One region of the Kitasatospora sp. NPDC001175 genome, then DNA from elsewhere that is predicted to be linked to it. Evidence: riboswitches for the same ligand, from Rfam matches in the RefSeq annotation. Region 1 holds a riboswitch; the other holds the start of a gene.
The links. Region 1 has a riboswitch for magnesium ahead of ACWDAK_RS37370 (NRAMP family divalent metal transporter). Riboswitches for the same ligand answer to the same signal wherever they lie in the genome.

Region 1 (4,243 bases):
CCGGCCTCCCACGCCTCGGAATCCGCGACCGCGCGCCCAGGCGGCGAGTCCCAGGGCTCCCACTCCGTGCGGCCCTCCGCTCCGACTTCGGCCCCGGCGTCGCACACGTCCGCGCCGTCGTCCCCGGCCGCCTCTCCGTCCGCCCCGGCCACGCACGCCCCCGCCCCCGCGGCCACCACCCCGGCCGCGCAGACCGGTTCGAGCTCGGACGCCGTGCAGCAGGTGCTCGGCCTGATCAACCAGGCGCGGGCCGCCCAGGGTCTGCCGGCCTACACCATCACGGCAGGGCTGACCAGCAGCTCCGAGGCCCACAACCAGACGATGGCCGGCGGCTGCGGCATGTCCCACCAGTGCCCGGGCGAGGCCGAGTTGGGTGCACGGGTGACGGCCGCGGGCGTCCAGTGGAACGCCGTCGGGGAGAACATAGGCTACGGCAACGGGGTCTCCACCTCGGCCCAGGACATCGCCGCAATGGCGGTCAGTCTGACCCAGGACATGCTGAACGAGACGCCGCCGGACGACGGCCACCGCAAGAACATCCTCAGCAGCGAGTTCACCCACATCGGCATCGCCGTCTACCGGGATGCCAGTGGAACCGTCTGGCTCACCCAGGACTTCTCCAACTGACCCGTCCGTCAAGGACGTAGGCCGAGGTCGACCCGCCCCCCCGGGGGGCGGGTCGGGCGCCTCCGCCTCGCGGGCGCCAGGCCCGTGGGGCGGAGCGCGCACGGCGGAACCTCGCACGGTCGGGCGGGTCGGCGGTCGCCGGCCCCTCGGCGACGACCCCGATAGCCAAGTGGGGATATTTCCTCAAATATTTGTCGATGTACCGTCATTTCAGTGCGAGGGGGTGGTTAGCGGCCCGGCCCGGGTGGGCAGAATGCATCCGGTTCGTGCTCGTACGCTCCCCGCGTGCGCTGCGCGCCCACTCACGCCGTACGTCCGCCGTCCAGTACCACCGCACGCCGAGCCGCGCCGCCGCGCACTGCACCACCCCGCCGTGCGCGGGCGCCGCTTGCACCGCTCGCGCCGCGCGATCCGCACCGCACCACCCGCTGAACAGCGTGGGGCTCGACGCCGTGAGCTCCGCCGGCCGAAGGGGGAATCGAGATGCCGCTACCGGTTGGCAGAGCCGCTGTGCTGGGAGGCAGCCTGGCCGGACTGCTGCACGCCTGGGTCCTCGCCGAGGCGGGCTGGCGGGTGACCGTGGTGGAGCGCGACCGTCGGCCGGGCAAGGCCGAGTTCGCCGGGGGAGTCCCGCAGGCCCGGCAGGCGCACCTGCTGATGCCGGCCGGCCTGTACGCCATCGAGCGGCTGCTGCCGGGCACGACCGAGCTGCTCACCGGTGAGGGCGCGCAGCGCTTCGGCCTGGCCACCGACATCCGCTGGCTCACGCCGGCCGGCTGGCTGGACTCCTTCTCGCCCCGGCACACCATCGTGAGCTTCACCCGCCCGTTGATCGACTGGGCGCTGCGTCACCAGGTCCTCCTCCACCCGGGCGTCGAGGCGCGGGATGGCGTCGAGGCGGTCGGACTCGCCGTCGCCGGAACGCGGATCGCCGGAATCCGCTGCCGTGAGCGCGGAACCCGCGACCGCACCGAGTCGGTGCTGCCCGCTGAGGTGGTGGTCGACGCCACCGGCCGGACCTCCCGGGCCCCGCACTGGCTGACCGAACTCGGGCTCGGCGCACCGGAGGAGAGCGTGGTGGACGGCGGTGTCGGCTACTGCACCGGGCTGTTCCGCCGGGCCGGGGCGGACCTGGCTGGCGGCCGTGCGATGTACCTGCAGCCCAGGCCCGGCCGCAATCCCCGGTTCGGGATCCTGGTCCCGGTGGAGGGTGATCGCTGGATGGTGACGGTCGGCGGGATGCGCGGCTTCACCCCGCCCACCGATCCCGATGGATTCCTCTCCTTCGCACGGGAGTTGAGCGTCCCGGAGTTCTACGAGGTGGTCCGGGGACTGGAGCCGGTAGCCCCGATCCACGGCTTCCGTCCGCCGCCCAGCCGGCGGCGGCACTACGAGCGCCTGGCCGACCTCCCCGAGGGGCTGCTCGTGGTCGGTGACGCGGCCTGCACCTTCAATCCGATCTACGGGCAGGGCATGTCCGTGGCGGCCCGGTCCGCGCTGGTGCTGCGCGAACTGCTCCCGGCCGGCGCCCGTCCGGCACGCGGGCCGGGCGCGGCAGGAAGAACAGGTGTCGCACTCCCGGTGGACTCCCGGAGGATCCAGCGCGCGGTGTCCCGCGAGGCGGGGGCGGCCTGGCAGATGGCCTCCTCGGAGGACCTGCGCTACGAAACCACCGTCGGCGGCCGCAGGAATCCGCTGCTGAAGCTCCAGCACGCCTATATGGACCGGGTGTTGAGTGCCGCCCTGAGCCACCGGGCCGCACAGGGCGCCTTCATCGACGCCCTCTCGCTGACCGCACCGCCGAGCGGGCTCTTCACACCCGCGGTGCTCTGGCAGGCCGCCCTGCACGGCGGTTCGAGGGGCCGGCGCGCCGAATCCCGATCTCGGAGCGGGCGGTAAATCGGCTCATTGATACCGGAGTTGCGCGGGGTGGCACCGGGGTTCCCGTTCGGACCGAGAGGAACGGTCAAAATTCGGTAAATGTGTTCGGCGCGCCCTTCCGGTGGGTCTACGCTTGACGAGGTTTGAAAAGGCACCTCGTTCGGTGAGGCGTCTTCACGGACACAGGCCACTGATCCCAACCGTCGAGAGACGCTCCGGATCAGGACAGATCCTCCCGACCTAAGGGTTGATCCCAAGTGGCTTCCGACCTGCGGGCCGGATCACGCCGTGGAGTGCCAAAGCTCTGACGAGTTGGGGTGAGCCGGCCGCTGAGGCTGGTCCGCTCCTTGCCGTGTCGATACGACGCACCGCTGCGTCCCGGCCGGAAGGAGGCGAGAGACATGGATTCGAGTTGCAGTAGTCCGGGCCATAAACGGGCCCATAACCGCATGTCCTCGTTCTCCATCGGCACGCGGTAACAACCCCCTCCACGAGAATTTCTGACATACCGTCGGCTCAGTGCGGCGCCATGCCCTCATTTCCTTATGACCTCATGGCGTTATTTCGCCATGGGCTGCCGCGGTATGCCCTGGTGGCGGGGATTGCTGCTGCGCGCCGCCCGAACTCTCCCCCTGAACCGGGGGGCAAGGGAGGTTCGCCATGACCGACACCACCATGACCCCACCGACGATCCCGGCGCCGCGCGCCGCGGTCCTCGACGACGCCCACATCGGCGACATCCAGGGCGCCCTGGGCACCATCAGCCTCAGCGACACCGCGCCGCGGCAGGGCCTCTCCGCCAAGCTCAAGACGCTGCTGGCGATCGTCGGCCCCGGCCTGATCGTGATGGTCGGCGACAACGACGCCGGAGCGTTCTCCACCTACGGCAGCGCCGGCCAGAACTACGGCACCCACCTGCTGTGGACCCTGCTGCTGCTGGTTCCCGTGCTCTACGTCAACCAGGAGATGGTGCTCAGGCTGGGTGCGGTCACCGGTGTCGGCCATGCCCGCCTCATCCTCGAGCGCTTCGGCAGGTTCTGGGGCGCGTTCAGCGTGATCGATCTTTTCCTGCTCAACGCGCTGACGTTGGTGACGGAGTTCATCGGGGTCACGCTGGCGGCGGGCTACCTCGGCCTGCCGAAGGTCGCCTCGGTGGTCCTGGCCGCCGCGGTCATCATCGCCTCCGCCTTCACCGGGTCGTTCCGCCGCTTCGAGCGGATCGCGGTCGCGCTGTGCGTCGGCTCGCTGCTGCTGGTGCCGATCTACTTCATGGTCCACCCGAAGACCTCGCAGATGGCGCACGACTTCTTCGTCCCCGGCATGCCGGGCGGCGGTGGCGAGTTGGCCACCGTGATGCTGCTGATCATCAGTATCGTCGGCACCACGGTCGCCCCCTGGCAGCTCTTCTTCCAGCAGTCGTACGTCATCGACAAGCGGATCACCCCGCGCTTCATGAAGTACGAGAAGGTCGACCTGTGGATCGGCATCGTCATCGTGGTCGTCGGCGCCGCGGCGATGATGGGCTTCACCGCCGCCGCGTTCGCCGGCACCGACGGCGCCGGCCAGTTCACCGACGCGGCGGGCGTGGCCAAGGGACTGGAGGAGCACGCGGGCAAGCTGGTCGCCGTGCTGTTCGCGATCGCCCTGCTGGACGCCTCGATCATCGGCGCCTTCGCGGTCTCCCTCTCCACGGCCTACGCCATCGGCGACGTCTTCGGCATCAAGCACTCGCTGC
Region 2 (4,243 bases), on a different contig from region 1:
GGGCGGTGAACAGCCCGAGGAACAGGGGGGCGTCGCGGAAGCGGCGGGAGACGGAGCGTTCGACGCCGGCGGCCTCGCCGACGGCGTAGCTGGCGGAGAGCGGAACGACGGCGCCGGCCAGCGCGGAGGCGCCGATCAGTCCGAACGCGAACAGCAGCTCGGCGCTCGGCCCGGCGACCGGCTTGAGGGCTTCAGCGGCCTGGGCGGCGGACTCCAGGGGGCCGGTGCCGCCGATCGCGGCAGCGGTGGCGATGATGATGGTCAGGCTGATCAGGCAGGCGAACACCGCGCCGAGGACGGCGTCGGCCCGGATCAGCTTGTAGTCGGCGGGCTTGGCTCCGCGGTCGACGACACCGGCGGCGGCGTAGAACTGCATGTAGGGGCTGACGGTGGTGCCGATCAGGGCGACGGCCAGCAGGATGAAGTCCTTGCTGGGCTCGATGTGCGGCACGACGAGGTGCTCGCCGACCTGCCCCCAGTTCGGGTGACCGAGGACCATGGCGACCGGGTAGGCGAAGAAGGCCAGCGACATGACCAGGAAGATGCGCTCGGCCCACTTGTACGAGCCGAACAGCACCAGGGACCACAACAGGACGGCGGAGGGCGGGATGACCGCCCACTTGGGAACGCCGAGGAGCTCGAACGCCGCGCCGATCCCGGCGAACTCGCTGACGACCAGGCCGGTGTTGGCCAGCAGCAGGCAGAAGACGGCGAGCGCGGTCAGACGGAGGCTGAACTGCTCGCGGATCAGCGCGCCCAGACCCTTGCCGGTGTGGGCGCCGAGCCGGACCGCCATCTCCTGCACCATCACCAGGGCGACGGTGACCAGCACCATGAAGAACAGCGTCCCGTAGGTGAACTGGGAGCCCGCCGAGGCGTAGGTGGCGATGCCGGCGGCGTCGTTCCCGGCGTTCGCGGCCACCAGGCCGGGGCCGGCGACCATCGCGACGGCGGCCAGACGGCGCAGCCCTCTGCGGCGGGAAGGCGCTGCGACGGCGGGCGGCGCGGTGGCTGCCGCGGTGACGGTGTCGAGGTCGCGGGTCACTTGAGAAGCCTCCGGAAGTGCAGGCGCCCGCGCTCGGGCAGCAGGGCGTCGAGGATGTCGTCGGCCAGGATCCGGCCAAGTGGGTGCGCGTCCTGGTCGACGACGAGCAGGGAGGTGGCGCGGGCGGCGACAAGGTGGTCGGCGGCCTCGGCCAGGCGGGTGTCGGGCCGCACGGTGACCGGCGGGCCGAACTGGGCGAGCCAGGCCACCAGGTCCGCGACCACCGCGGTGTCCTCGGCCACCGCCAGGTCGAACAGCGGGATGTCGCCGATCAGGCGGTCATCGTCGTCCAGCACGGCGACTGCGTCGACCTCGGTGCGGTGCTCGGCCTGCGCGGCCAGTTCCGCGCGCACATCGGCGATCGTCTGCGAGGGACGGGCGGTGACCAGCAGGGTGGTCATCGCGCCGCCGGCGGTGCCCTCGCGGTGGGTGAGCAGGGTGCGCAGCTCGGCAGCCTCGGGGGCGGGCATGCGTGCCAACAGGGTCTCGCGCTCGCCGGGGAGCAGGTCGCGCAGGGCGTCCGCGGCCTCGTCCGGCTCCATCTCGTCCACCAGCCGGGCGGCGTGCTCGGGCGGCGCTTCGCGGAGCAGGTTCTCCAGCTCGGCCGGTTCCATCTCCTCCAGCGCGTCCGCGGCATGCTCCGGCTCCAGCCAGTCCAGCAGCTGCTGCCGTTCGTGTCGGCCGAGGTCCTCGAGGATGTCGGCGAGGTCGGCCGGACGCATGCGGTGCAGCGCGGAACGCGACGCGCGCAGCCGCACCTCGGCGGGCCCGTGCATGGCCTGCTCGCCGAACGGGGCGACGGACTGCCAGTCCAGGACGCGTTCCGGGGTGGGGCGGATCTGCCAGCGGCGGGGGCCGATGCGGCGCAGCAGGGTGGAGAGGGAGACGTCCACCCCGACCAGGACGGTGCGGTCGGCCAGCGGCGCCAGGTACAGATCGGCGGCGCGGGTGACCTGGATGCCGTCGATGTCGACGAGCTGATGGTCCATCACGTCTCGGGCGAGCAGCACCTCGCCGGGGCGGCGGGTGAAGTCACGCAGGTCCACGCGGGCGGTGCGCAGTCGCGCCTGCCCGGAGAGGACCCTGTCGATCGCGTCGGCGGCGATGAAGGCGCGTCGCCGCCCGATGCGGATGATCAGGCCGGTGACCGGCGGATAGGGCTCGGGTCCGTAGAGGCGGGCGACCACGTCGACGATGCGCCCCACCTCCTGGCCGGCCTGGTTGGCGACCGGACCGCCGATCAGCCCGGCCAGGGACACCAGCGACGTGCGGACGGCTCGTGAGGCGGTGGAGCGGCGCTCGGCGTCGACCGTGCGACCGCGCAGACGGGCCGTAGCGGACATGAACAGAGTGGTGGCAGCCACGATGAACACCCCCTTGCCTCGGTGTGACGAGGCATCAGGAGGCCCAAGGGTGCACCGCCGCCTCCTGGCCGCCGTAACGGCGCCGCACGCACGGCGGCACATCCCACCCGGACGTGAACCGGGCGGAGATGCCGTCGTGAACGGGACGGATCAGGGGAGGGGGGACCGCTTTGGGCCGCGGAAGAATGACGAGGACGACATGGGAAGGGGCCTACTATGGCCCGGACTACTGTCCATCTCGCCTCCTTCCGTTCCCGGCCGCGACCCGACGTCACGGCGGCGCGTCAAGGAGAAGCCGGTACAAGTACCCGGCGCACCCCGACTCTTCAGAGTTCCGGCACTTAACGGCGTGTCCCCGCGAGATGCGGAGAAGCCACTTGGGGGCAACCCTTGAGCCGGGCACAGACCTGCCCTGATCCGGAGTGTCTCTCGACCGATGGGATCAGTGGTCTGTGTCCGTGAAGACGCCTCACCGAACGAGGTGCCTGTTAAAACCTCCATAAGGATAGGCGCCCACCAGCCCCGCAGCCCAATCCTTGACCGGACCTTGACCCCTGGGCCGGGTGCGTTCGGGGGACCCGTGGGACATCCCGCGTCCGATGACGCGCGGGTTGGCGCGCAACCGTCGTACGGGCAAGAGTAGTTCAGCGGTCTCGCGCAGGCTCTGGGTTCGGGCCCGGGCGATTCGGGAGGGGGGAAGCGCCGCCTGGGCGGTGACGTGGCGGCGGGCGAAGTGCAGGGTGCGCACGGAAGAAGGATGGTCAAGATCGCGCCCGAGTTGCCGGGCGGTGGAACGAGGCCACGTCGAGGATCCGCGCAAACACGAAACGGACCAGCCGCGCGACCTGGTCCTCGGTGATCCGCTCCCACTCGGCGGTGGGAAGCCCCGTGGTGATGATGTCAGCGACCGGAGTGGTACGTCTCGCTGATGGCGGTTGTGGGTCGGGAATCCCATGTGGCTGTTCAGGGTGGGCGGACTGAGATACTCGGGCCGTGGATGCTGGGGTGATGGGGAGCGGTCCCACCCCGGCCGCCGCGGGCATGGAGAACCCGGCCGGCGCTGTCGGTGCGTCCGCGTACTGTGGTGCCAGCCGGAAACGGGGTGACCGGCGGGGAGGAGGGGAGCCGTTGCGCAGGGTGCCGCCGGAGATGTTCCGGTTCACGACGGGGGACAGGGCCGAGCTCTACGGCGCGATCCTGCAGGCGTTCGGTGCGGCCAACGAACGGCTGGAGACGGCACTCGGGCTGGACGAGGTCCGCACCCGCCTGCGGTCGGTGGGCTGGCTCGACGCCATCCACGACGACGACCTGCAGGACGCCCTGCGCCAGCTGCGCGCCTGGGAGCTGCTCGACGTCGTCCAGAACCACGCGGAGAACTACCGCACGGCCGAGGAGTACGAGCGCCGGAACCTCCAGTACTCGCTGACCCGGCGCGGCGAGGCCGCACTCGCCGGGGTGGAGCACGCCCTGTCCGTGCTCGCCGCGACGGGCGCGCTCCAGACCGCCGTGCTGGAGGCCGTCACCGATCGGCTCGACGAGCTGTACGTGCTGCTCGGCGACCCGGCGTCGTCGGACCGGCGGATCTTCACCACCCTGCAGGAACTGGAGGGCCACCTGGAGGCGCTGCTGGCGAACACCAAGGCGTTCAACGGCGAGCTGCAACGCCTGCTGCGCGCCGAGGGCGCGGACCTGGCGACCTTCCGCGAGGTCAAGGCCGCGACGGTGGCCTACCTCCAGGAGTTCCTCCTCAACCTCGACCAGCGCGGGCAGGCGGTGGCCGCGGCCGTGCAGCGGGTCGAGCAGCGCGGCGTGAGCCTGCTGCACGAACGAGCGC

Region 2: linked by a shared signal. The riboswitch ahead of ACWDAK_RS20550 (magnesium transporter MgtE N-terminal domain-containing protein) and the one ahead of ACWDAK_RS37370 (NRAMP family divalent metal transporter) in region 1 are both predicted to bind magnesium.

The regions. Positions count from the first base shown of each region.
Region 1 covers NZ_JBSFJU010000100.1:7,113-11,355, reverse strand. The annotation lists gene ACWDAK_RS37380 (CAP domain-containing protein) at 1-627, shown strand, start outside; gene ACWDAK_RS37375 (NAD(P)/FAD-dependent oxidoreductase) at 1,111-2,526, shown strand; M-box (ykoK) riboswitch at 2,657-2,832, shown strand; gene ACWDAK_RS37370 (NRAMP family divalent metal transporter) at 3,169-4,243, shown strand, end outside.
Region 2 covers NZ_JBSFJU010000027.1:21,805-26,047, reverse strand. The annotation lists gene ACWDAK_RS20555 (NRAMP family divalent metal transporter) at 1-1,045, opposite strand, end outside; gene ACWDAK_RS20550 (magnesium transporter MgtE N-terminal domain-containing protein) at 1,042-2,409, opposite strand; M-box (ykoK) riboswitch at 2,720-2,897, opposite strand; gene ACWDAK_RS20545 (TIGR02677 family protein) at 3,538-4,243, shown strand, end outside.